Regions from separate parts of the Janthinobacterium sp. GW821-FHT03C08 genome, predicted to be linked through region 2. Evidence: predicted binding sites of a transcription regulator. Region 2 holds the regulator's gene; the other holds the start of a gene.
What was found. Region 2 encodes FNR, which switches genes on or off when oxygen is low (the NO sensors DNR and NnrR bind a similar motif). Its sites were predicted from a motif close to TTGATNNNNATCAA; they were not measured.
Positions count from the first base shown of each region.

Region 1: AC07VL_RS09150 (glycine-rich domain-containing protein) is a predicted target of FNR. The motif match lies at 4,381-4,394, and genes of this name have one in related genera.

Region 1 is NZ_JBWKUP010000005.1:294,744-300,473, forward strand. It holds gene AC07VL_RS09120 (MFS transporter) at 1-56, opposite strand, end outside; gene AC07VL_RS09125 (CDP-6-deoxy-delta-3,4-glucoseen reductase) at 140-1,165, opposite strand; gene AC07VL_RS09130 (SDR family oxidoreductase) at 1,193-2,095, shown strand; gene AC07VL_RS09135 (hypothetical protein) at 2,168-2,428, shown strand; gene AC07VL_RS09140 (hypothetical protein) at 2,627-2,896, shown strand; gene AC07VL_RS09145 (hypothetical protein) at 3,138-3,377, shown strand; gene AC07VL_RS09150 (glycine-rich domain-containing protein) at 3,465-4,256, opposite strand; gene AC07VL_RS09155 (sensor histidine kinase) at 4,451-5,730, opposite strand, start outside.
Region 2 is NZ_JBWKUP010000009.1:244,154-249,883, reverse strand. It holds gene ccoN (cytochrome-c oxidase, cbb3-type subunit I) at 1-316, shown strand, start outside; gene ccoO (cytochrome-c oxidase, cbb3-type subunit II) at 332-946, shown strand; gene AC07VL_RS15155 (cbb3-type cytochrome oxidase subunit 3) at 948-1,151, shown strand; gene ccoP (cytochrome-c oxidase, cbb3-type subunit III) at 1,144-2,064, shown strand; gene ccoG (cytochrome c oxidase accessory protein CcoG) at 2,069-3,448, shown strand; gene AC07VL_RS15140 (FixH family protein) at 3,502-4,026, shown strand; gene fnr (fumarate/nitrate reduction transcriptional regulator Fnr) at 4,029-4,787, opposite strand; gene AC07VL_RS15130 (response regulator) at 5,037-5,730, shown strand, end outside.

The DNA of each region.
Region 1 (5,730 bases), on a different contig from region 2:
GCGAAGTTGCGGTGACGCAAGATACTGAAGCCGTTGCCGGCGGAGGCGAGAGACATGGGATTTCCAGGAAACAGCGGGGCAGGGCGGTGGCGGCAGCGGGCGCCGCACCGGCCGCGCCCCGCTGTCCGGAGGGTGGCGCTTACTTGGCCAGGTCGGCTTCGGTGGTGAAGGCGTCGGCGTAGAACTCGTCTTCCGGCAGCGCGCATTGCTGCACGAAGTCGCGCTTGGCCGATTCGACCATCACGGGCGCGCCGCAGGCATACACCTGGTGGGCGGACAGGTCGGGCAGGTCGGCGATGACGGCCTGGTGCACGAAGCCCGTGCGGCCGCTCCACGCGTCTTCCGGCAGGGCGTCCGACACGACGGGCACATAGGTGAACTGCGGCAGGTCGGCGGCCCACTGGCGGCACAGGGCGTCCAGGTACAGGTCCTGCGGGCGGCGGCCGCCCCAGTACAGGGTGATCGGGCGCGTGGAGCCTTCGTTGATCATGTGCTCGACGATGGCTTTCAGGGGGGCGAAACCCGTGCCCGAGGCCAGCAGCACGACGGGCTTGTCGCTGTCCTCGCGCAGGAAGAAGGTGCCCATCGGGCCTTCGAAGCGCAGGATGTCGCGTTCCTTCAGCGTCGTAAATACCTGGTCGGTGAACAGGCCGCCCGGGATGTGGCGGATGTGCAGGGTCACGGGGCCGCCGTCGGCGGGCGCGCTGGCCATGCTGTAGCTGCGGCGCTTGTTGTCGCGCAGCATGAATTCGATATACTGTCCGGCGCGGTAGTTGAGGCGCTCGCTGGCGGGCAGCTGCAGGGTCAGCACGACGACGTCGGGGGCGACTTTTTCTATCGTCGTCACGCGCGATGGCATTTTCTTGATCGGATAGTCGCTGCTGCCGGCCACTTCGCGCGCTTCGATGACGAGGTCGGCGCTTGCCGTGGCGCAGCAGAACAGGGAAAAGCCCGCCGCTTCCTCTTCCGGCGTCAGGGCGCGCTGCTGGTGCGCCTTGTGCTGTACGCTGCCGGAGACGACCTTGCCCTTGCAGGAGCCGCAGGCGCCGTTTTTGCAACCGTAGGGCAAGCCCACGCCGGCGCGTATCGCCGCCGCCAGCACGGTTTCGTCCGCTTCGCAGCTGAACTGGTGGCCGCTGGGCTGAACAGTAACTTGAAAAGTCATACAATCCTTGAGATGAAAAATATATTAATGCCATCATTGCGCAAGCGGGCAGGCCTGCCGCGCCTGTTGATCCTCGGTTGCGGCGACGTCGGCATGCGGCTGCTGCCCCTGCTGCGCGGGCGCTTCCGCGTCTTTGCCGTCACCAGCCAGCCGGCGCGCTGCGCGCAGCTGCGGGCGGCCGGCGCCGTGCCCATCGTGGCCAATCTGGACGAGCCTGCCAGCCTGCGCCGGCTGGCGGGCCTGGCGGCCACCGTCGTGCACCTGGCGCCGCCCCTGTCCTCGGGCTTGCTGGACCGGCGCACGCGCAATCTGGCCGCCATTTTACCCGAGCATGGGCGCCTGGTGTATGTCAGCACCAGCGGCGTATATGGCGATTGCGGCGGCGCCGTGGTGGCCGAAACGCGGCCCGTGGCGCCCGCCAATGCGCGCGCCAAGCGGCGCGTGGATGCGGAACGGGTCTTGCGTGGCTGGGGCGCGCGCCGCGGCGCCTCTGTGGCCATCCTGCGCGTGCCCGGCATTTACGCGGAGGACCGCCTGCCCCTGAAGCGCCTGCGCGAAGGCACGCCGGCGCTGGCCGCCGGCGACGATGTGTACACCAACCACATCCATGCCGATGACCTGGCGCGCATCATCGAGCGGGCCATCTGGCGGGGCCGGCCAGGCCGCGTGTATCACGCCAGCGACGACAGCGAGCTGAAAATGGCCGAGTATTTCGATGCCGTGGCCGACGCCTTCAGCCTGCCGCGCCCGCCGCGCCTGCCCCGCGAACAGCTGCGGCAAGCGGTCACGCCGATGCTGCTGTCGTTCATGTCCGAGTCGCGCCGCCTGGACAATACGCGCATCCGGCGCGAGCTGGGCGTGCGCCTGCGCTACCGGCGCGTGGCCGATGCCTTGCAGGCCATGGCAGCCGGCGGGGCCCGCATCGGGTAAAATGGCCGGTTCTCTCCGCACTATCCACGGCACGGCGATGGTGCGGCGCCCCATACACTAAAGGAAGACAGCATGACCACCCTCACTTATGAAGCATACCTGGACGAGGTCACCACCGTCCTGACCGAACTGTACGACCTCGACGACGACGCCGCCATCAAGCTGGTGGTGGCGGCCCAGGATGCCGAATTCTTCGTGCCGCACGACGCGCACGAGGCCATGCGCACCGTCGAGCAGGCCAAGAAGGACGCGGTGACCCTGTTCGAGCGCAAGCAGAACCGCCAGCAGACGCAGGAAAAGCAGCAGCAGCGCGTGCGCCAGCAGAAAAAGTGATGCGGACGGCGGCCCGGGTGCCGCCGTCATGGCAGCATGCGGGCCCCGGCGCAACACCGGGGCATTGCCATTGATGCAGCGCAAACGCATCGTGGCGGGCGGGCGATATGGTGAGCAAAGTCGTCACGCGTTTCATCTCTTTGTGGCGGGCTGGACAGCCAAGCACGCGACGATGTGTCCGGCCGGCAGGAGCAAGCGATGCATCCCATCAGTCATCCCAGCAAGGAGCAGGTGCGTGCCTACATGCGCCGCCGCGAACATGCGCTGCTGCCGCCGCCGCCACCGGCGGAAATCCGGCGCCAGCTGGCCTGGTGCCGCATCCGCGGCGGCGTTGATGCCGGCATGCACGCCACGCCGGCCAGCGTGGCCGCGCAAGGCTGGCATTTGTCAGCGGAAATGGCCCGCCTGGGCACCCTCATGGCCCTCGCCTGGCTGATGCACAGCAGTGTTCCTCAACGTAAAAATTGATGACTTGCAGCAAATTTTTTCAAATTGGGTTATCCTCTAGCACATTCCAAGTGCGTCAATTCTCTTCAATTATCACAATTTTGCTTTAAGTTACGCAAAAATCAACAATAGCGTGTATTATATTGTTTGTGGCCGAAACGCCGCATAAGTGATGGCGCTTTTTAGTGTGTTTACCCTGAATTATTGCAAAGGAGACATTCGGTTTCTTTGTGCAGTAATACAACAAGTACGGATTTTGATCATGTCTCTCAAACAAATTACCTCTTTGCCTACCTACAACCCGAATCGCGTCCTCGATGCGATCATCGACAAGCTGCAGCTGAAAAACGATGCCGCCCTGTCGCGTGCACTGGAAGTGGCGCCGCCTGTCATCAGCAAGATTCGCCACAATACCTTGCCGATCGGCGCCACGATCCTCATCCGCATGCATGAAATCAGCGATTTCAGCATTCGTGAACTGCGCGAACTGATGGCTGCCTAAGAGCGCCTGACAGACGGCAAACTGAGAGGTGCCGTCTGGGTATGTCAGGCTTGCCGCGTGCGGCAGCCAAATCTGCGTTCCGCTGTTCTATGCCGATTCCGGGCTCAGTGCCGGACGATCGAGATAGAAGCGCCCCGTTTCCAGGGCAGTCGAGGACGACTCGACCACCGCCGCGGCCAGTGTGCCGGGCGCGCTGGAAAATGCGGTGCTGGCAGCGCCGGTCGCACGGCCCGAGTACGCCGTCGCCTGCACCGCCGCGCTGGAAAACGCCGCCTGTACCGCCCGGCCCGAATAGGCCGCCTGCACGGCCCGGCCCGAATAGGCGGTCGCCTGCACGGCGCGTCCCGAGTACGCCGTCGCCGTGGCATTCGACGCTGCGGCCTGTACGGCACGACCCGAATAAGCCGCCTGCACGGCCCGCCCAGAATAGGCAGCCTGCACCGCGCGTCCCGAATACGCGGCCTGCACGGCCCGTCCCGAATACGCTGTTTCTGCGCGGATATAAGCTTCCCCGAACGTCTGCTCGTAGAGTTCCTTCATGCGCTCGCCCACGCGCACGTGCGCCGCTGCGTCGTCTTCGCCGCGCAGGCCGATGTAGGGGAAATGGTGCAGGAAGTAGCCGAAGACCTGTTCGCAGTCGGCCGCATATTTCAGGGTGTCGAGGATGTGATAGTGCCAGAAGGTATCGACATCCATCAGCGGCGCCGTTTCTTCCTGGGGAAACTGCTTCATCAGGATGAGGAAGCGGCGGTACTCGAATTCCACCGCATTGGCCTTCTCCAGGCTCCATCCCTCGCCGGATTCCCGGTGCATCAGCTTGACCTTGATCGCGTCCAAATTCAAATCGGCAATTGCCTTGAAACTGTCGTTGGTGTCCATGAGTGTCCTTTAGTCTTGGGTATCGTAAAAGCGCTGCGTGAGGAAAAAACGGCGAAGAATGGCTGGCTGGTGGCGGGAACTCCTGGCAGGTGGAAGGGCGCCTGGGCCGTGACTGCCAGGCTAATTGTTCTACATCAATATTGCATCTAATCACAAAATACGCAAGCTCCGCTCGCTTCTGGACGTGGCCGCCCTCAGGCGCTGGCGCGGCTGTCTTCCTGGTAGGGGAAGCGGGTGGCGTCGGCGCCCAGGGGCACGCTGACGTGCACTGTCATGCCCGCGCCGGGACTGCTTTCGATATAAAACGTGCCACCTAGCAACTTGATGCGCTCCTCGATGCCCACCAGGCCAAACGAGCCCAGCTTGTTGCGCCCGTCGATGGCGGCGCCCACGCCGTTGTCGCTGATGCTCATCGAGACCGTGTCGCGGCACTTTTCCAGCTTTACCTGCACGCGGCTGGCATTGGCATGCTGGGAAATATTGCTCAAGGATTCCTGCAGGATGCGGAACAGGGCCGTCGCGCACTGGTCGCTCAGGCAGATGTCGTCATGGCTTTCGCTGATTTCGCAGGCGATGCCCGTGCGCAGGCGGAATTGCGCCACCTGCCAGTCGACGGCCGCGTTCACGCCCAGGTCGAGCACGGTGGGGCGCAAGTCGTTGATGATCTGCCGCACGCTCTTGATGGTGGCGTCGATCTGCTCCAGGGTGGAGCGGGCGCGGGCGTTCAGGCGCGGATGGCGCCGCTGCGTGCGCGAGGCCAGCATGTCGGCGTCGATGCGCAGCACCAGCAGGTTCTGCCCCAGGTCGTCGTGGATTTCGCGCGCGATGCGCTTGCGTTCCTCTTCCTTGATCTGGTCCGCGTGTGCCGCCAGGCGGCGCAGTTTCTGGTGCGACAGCTGCAAGCGGATCTGGCTGGCCCGCAGTTCTTCCGTCATGCCCTTCGCCATCTGGATGGCGCGCCAGCGCGAGGATGACAGTGTGTGGAACAGGATATACAGCAGCATGGCCCCGGCAAATCCCGCCAGCAGGGCCAGCCATGGGAAAAAGGCATCGAAGCGCGTGTACAGGTCGCTCTTGCGCACGCTGAACAGCGCTTGCCAGACGCGGCCATTGTGCTCGATCAGCATGGTGCTGCTCAGGTATTTGCCCGAATTGCCGGGCTGCCACCAGGGGGCGTGCAGGCCTGCCGCCGTGCTGTCGAAGATGGGGCGCATGTCGTGCGGCAAGTCCAGCGGCTCGCGCGCCTGCGGGCCGATATCGAACAGGGTCAGGCGGACATTGCGTACCGGCATGTCGGCCAGCGCGCTGCGCATCATCGTCACCAGGTCGTAGCCGATGCCGACGGAGCCGAGGTGGGCCGCGCGCCGCTGTGCCACGGTCTCGGTCGGCATGCCGAGCCGGTATACGGGCAGGCGCATGGCCATGCCCGTCACCTGGGGGCGGCCTTCCATCGGCACGGGCACGCCGGAATTGC
Region 2 (5,730 bases):
GCAGATGCACAGCACGCGCCTGGTCGACGTGCACTTCTGGGTGGCCACCATCGGCATCGTGCTGTACATCGCCGCCATGTGGATTGCCGGCGTGATGCAGGGCCTGATGTGGCGCGCGGTCAACCCGGACGGCACCCTGACCTACACCTTTGTCGAAAGCGTGAAAGCAACGTATCCGTACTACGTGGTGCGCGTGGCCGGCGGCCTGCTGTACCTGTCGGGTATGTGCATCATGGGCTACAACACCTGGATGACCTTGCGCGGCAGCAAACTCCCCGTCGCCCGCATTCCGGAACTGAACGCGGCGCACGCCTGATAGGAGCAAGAGCAAATGAAATTTTCACATGCATGGATTGAGAAAAACCCCTGGCTGCTGATCGCCCTGGTCACGGTGGTGATCAGCATCGGCGGCGCCGTCGAGATCGTCCCCCTGTTCTTCCAGAAGAGCACGACGGAGCCCGTCGCTGGCCTGAAGCCGTATTCGCCGCTGCGCCTGGCGGGCCGCGACATCTACGTGCGCGAAGGCTGCTACAACTGCCACTCGCAGATGGTGCGTCCGCTGCGCGCGGAAACGGAACGCTATGGCCACTATTCGGTCGCCGGCGAGTTCGTCTACGACCGTCCGTTCCAGTGGGGTTCCAAGCGCACGGGGCCGGACCTGGCCCGCGTGGGCGCCCGCTACAGCGACGAATGGCACCGCACGCACTTGAACAACCCGCGCGACGTGGTGCCCGAGTCGAACATGCCGGCCTACCCCTGGCTGGCGAAGACCAAGCTGGTGCCCGACGACATCATGCCGAAGATGCGCGCCCTGAAGCGCCTGGGCCAGCCATACAGCGATGCGGAGATCGCCGCCGGCCCCGCGCAGCTGCAGGACAAGACGGAAGAAGACGCCCTGGTCGCCTATCTGCAGGGCCTCGGTACATTAATCAAAACAAGGAATTAGCATGGCTATCGAAAACCTGTTTGACAGCGCCAGCAGCGTCATGACGGTGGTTTCCTTTACCACCTTCGTCGGCATCCTGTGGTGGACGTTCAGCCGCAGCAACAGCGACTTCGACGCGGCGGCGCGCCTGCCGTTCGCCGACGAGGCGCTCGACTATCCGGCCGAGGCCGAGACGAACCTGGCGAAGGAGCGCAACCATGGCTGACTTTACCAATGGCTTCTGGAATATCTACATCGTCGTGCTGTCCCTGCTGGGCATCATCGGCTGCGGCGTGCTGCTGTACTCGCAGTCGAAAGTGAAAGTGGCCGCCGGCGCCCCCGCCGACGGCACCACGGGCCACGTCTGGGACGAGGACTTGAAGGAACTCAACACGCCGATGCCGCGCTGGTGGATGTGGCTGTTCTACATCACCATCGTCTTCGCACTGGCCTACCTGTTCCTGTATCCGGGCCTGGGCACGTACGCAGGCAGCCTGGGCTGGAAATCCTCGGGCCAGTACGAGGAAGAGCTGAAAAAGGCGGAAGCCGAGTACGGCCCCCTGTTCAACAAGTACCTGGGCCAGGACCTGAAGACGGTGGCCGCCGATCCGCAGGCGCAAGCGATCGGCCAGCGTCTGTTCCTGACCTACTGCGCGCAATGCCACGGTTCGGATGCGCGCGGCAACAAGGGCTTCCCCAACCTGACGGACAAGGACTGGCTGTATGGCGGCGATCCGGCCACCATCAAGACCACCATCATGCACGGGCGCAATGGGCAAATGCCGCCGATGGGCGCCGCGCTGGGTTCCGAAAAGGATGTCGAGAACGTGGCCCATTATGTGCTGAGCCTGTCCGGTTCCACCTCGGACCCCGTCAAGTCCGTGCTGGGCAAGGCCAAGTTCGGCGCCTGCATGGCCTGTCATGGCGCCGATGCGAAGGGCAACCAGATGCTCGGTTCGCCTAACCTGACGGACAAGATCTGGCTGTACGGCGGCAGCGCCGATACCATCATGGAAACCGTACGCAAGGGTCGCAACAACACCATGCCGGCCTTCAGCGACTTCCTCGGCGAATCCAAGGTACACGTGCTGTCGGCGTATGTCTGGAGCCTGTCGAATCCCCAGACGCCCGTGAAATGATGTAATGGAACCTCAAGTCATCAAGATGTATGCGGCCCGCGAGCAAATCTACCCTCGCGAGGCCAAAGGACGCTACGCTACCTGGCGATGGGTATGCGTATGGCTTACCCAGCTGGCGTTCTACGGCTTGCCGTGGTTGACCTGGAATGGCAGGCAAGCCCTGCTGTTCGATTTGACCACGCGCAAGTTCTACATTTTCGGCGTCGTGCTGTGGCCCCAGGATTTCATCTACCTGGCGGCCCTGCTGATCATCTGTGCGTATTTGTTGTTCCTCGTCACGGCCATTGCCGGGCGGGTATGGTGCGGGTTCTCTTGCCCGCAAACGGTATACACGGAAATCTTCCTGTGGGTCGAACGCCACATCGAGGGCACGCGCAGCGCGCGCATGGCCCTCGACAAGCAGGGTCCGTCCCTGCGCAAGGCGTTCAAGAAGACGGCCAAGCACCTGGTGTGGGGCGCCATCGCCCTGTGGACGGGCTTTACCTTTGTCGGCTACTTCACGCCGATCAAGGAACTGGCGCAGGCGGTGACCACCCTCAATTTCGGTCCCTGGGAATGGTTCTGGGTCTTGTTCTACAGCCTGGCAACCTACGGCAACGCGGGCTGGCTGCGCGAGCAGGTGTGCAAGTACATGTGCCCCTACGCGCGCTTCCAGAGCGCCATGTTCGACCAGGATACCCTGATCATCACCTACGATGCCAAGCGGGGCGAACCGCGCGGCGCGCTGAACAAGAAGGCGCCCGATGCCAAGCTGGGCGACTGCATCGACTGCACCCTGTGCGTGCAGGTGTGTCCGACCGGCATCGATATCCGCAACGGCCTGCAGTATGAATGCATCGGCTGCGCCGCCTGCGTGGATGCCTGCAACAGCGTGATGGACAAGGTCGACCGGCCCCGTGGCCTGGTACGCTACAGTACCGACCATGCGATGGAAAACAACTTCAACTCGCAGCAGATCCGCCGGCGCGCCATGCGCCCGCGCGTGCTGATCTACACGTCCATCCTGGCCCTGATCATCATCGCCGTGTGTACCTCGCTGGCCCTGCGCACGCCATTGAAAATGGACGTGATCCGCGACCGCGGCTCCATGGGACGCGAAGTGGAAGACGGCATGATCGAGAACGTCTACCGCCTGCAGATCATGAACACCTCGGAGCAAAGCCAGCATTTCAGGATCAGCGTCTCCGGCCTGCCGGGCCTGACCCTGCTGACGCGCGACGAAGTGACCCTGCAGCCGACGGAAACCCTGGGCTGGCCCATCCGCCTGCGCGTGCCGCACGGCGTGGGCGAGAAGGGCTCGAACAAGATTGCCATCGAACTGCAATCGCTGGACGACCCGTCGCTGCATGTGCGGGAAAACGCGGTGTTCATCGTGCCGCGGTAATGTAGGAAGGCCAATCCCCGCATGGGGATTGGCCGCTTAAACAGGAGAATAAAATGTCCGACAGTCTGAAACTGCAAGCCCCCGTGGCGCCCTGGTACAAGCATCGCTGGCCATGGCTGCTGATGGTCGGCCCCGGCCTGTCCGTCGTCGTCGGCAGCTGCATGGCGTATATCGCGTTTACGCAGCCGGACGCGCTGGTGGTGGGCGATTATTACAAGCAGGGCAAGGCCATCAACCAGGACTTGCGGCGCGATACGGTTGCCAGCAACCTGGCGATGGATACGCGCCTGTCCTACGACGTGGCGCAGGCGCGCCTGAGCGGCGCCGTGCACAGCTTCGGCAAGGCTTACCAGGCGCCCTTGCAGCTGCACCTGGCGCATGCGACGTTGCCGGAGAAGGATATCAGGCTGCTGGTGCAGCCCGATGCGGCCGGCAATTTCTCGGTGGCCCTGCCGATGCTCGAGCGCAGCCGCTGGCAGGTGCTGGTGGAAAACGACAAGCGCGAATGGCGCCTGTCCGGCATCTGGACCTGGCCCCTGCAGCGCAGCATCGCGCTGCACGCGGACGAGGAACTGTAGGCCTATTTACAAGTATCCGTGCCGGCCGTAATGGCTTTCAATTTCGCGGGCTGCAGGATTTCAATTTCGCGATTAGAGACGCGCAGCCAGCCTTCCTTCTTGAATTTCGACAATAAACGGCTGACGCTCTCGATGGTCAGTCCCAGGTAATTGCCGATTTCCTCGCGCGACATGCGCAGCTGGAACTTGCTGCCCGAGTAGCCCCGCGCCTCGTAGCGCGACGCCAGGTTGACGATGAAGGCGGCAAAGCGCTGCGTCGCCTGCATATTGCCCAGCAACAGCATCACGCTTTGCTCGCGCGTGATTTCCTGGCTCATCATGCGATGGAAATGCCGCAGCAGCGTGGGCATATTGCCCAGCAATTGTTCCAGGCTGGAAAACGGGATTTCACACACTTCGCTGTCTTCCAGCGCCACGGCATTGCAGTGGTGGCGGTCGGCGCTGATGGCGTCCATGCCCAGCAGTTCGCCAGCCATCTGGAAACCCGTCACCTGTTCTTCGCCGCCTGGATTGATCTGGTACGTCTTGAAGTGGCCCAGGCGGATGGCGTACAGGTTCTGGAACGAGTCGCCGATGCGGAACAGCGAGGCGCCGCGCGCGACCTTGCGGCGGCGGCCGATGATCTGGTCGAGCCGGTCCATGTCGCCCACGTCGAGTCCCATCGGCAGGCACAATTGATGCATGCTGCACGTCGAGCAGCGCGCACGCAACGCTTCCACGTTCACGGCGGGCACGGCTGGAGAGAGTAGCGCTTCTGTCATGTCAGACCCTTTTAGAAAATGCAATAACAAGTTTACTGCATAGTGCGTTGCCATGTGCCAATTTCACGGCAATTCACCGTAATTTCGCTGAATAAACGACGTCCGGCATTTAATTTTATGGCAACATCGTCAAAAGCCCGTTCCAGCGCGGAAAATTACGCGGCCTGCGCTTGCCAAGTTGAAGTATTGATAGGAAAATTCCTGACAGCATTATCTGCCGCCTGTGCCTCCGGGTACTCAAAGGAAATCATGAAGCCTCTCGGCATTAAAGCAAAAGTCGCGCTGGCCACCAGCCTGACCTCGATCGCCATGATCGCCGTGGTCACCGTGGTGCAGGTCAAGCACATGCGCGACGATTTCACGCAAGTGCTGCTGAGCCAGCAAACGGCGCTGATCGAGCGCACGGCCGAGGAACTCGACGACAAGCTGGCCATGCTGCTCGACATCGTCACCCAGACGGCGCGCCACCAGCCGCCCGCCCTGATGGCCGACGCCGGCGCATTGCGTGACTACTACACGCAGCGCACCATGCTGGCCCTGTTCGACGACGTGCTCGTGCTCGATACGCAGGGCAAGGTGGTGGCCAACGTGCCCGAGGTGCAGGGGCGCAACGGCACCGACGTAGCCGACCGCGGCTATTTCCAGACCGTCATGCGCACCAAGCAGGCCATGATCACGGAACCGATGCTGGGCAAGACCAGCCATTTGCCCATCGTGCAGATGGTCGCCCCCGTGCTGGACAACAACGGCGAGGTGGCCGGCATCGTCATCGGCGTGCTGCGCCTGTACAAGGACAACATGCTGGGGCGTTTGCGCACGGCCAAGGTGGGCAAGAGCGGCTATTTTTTCATCCTCACGCGCGAAGCCGTGCCCCGCTACGTGCTGCATCCCGACCCCAGCCGTTTGCTGCAGCCGCGCGCGGCGGGCGCCAACGTCGTCACCA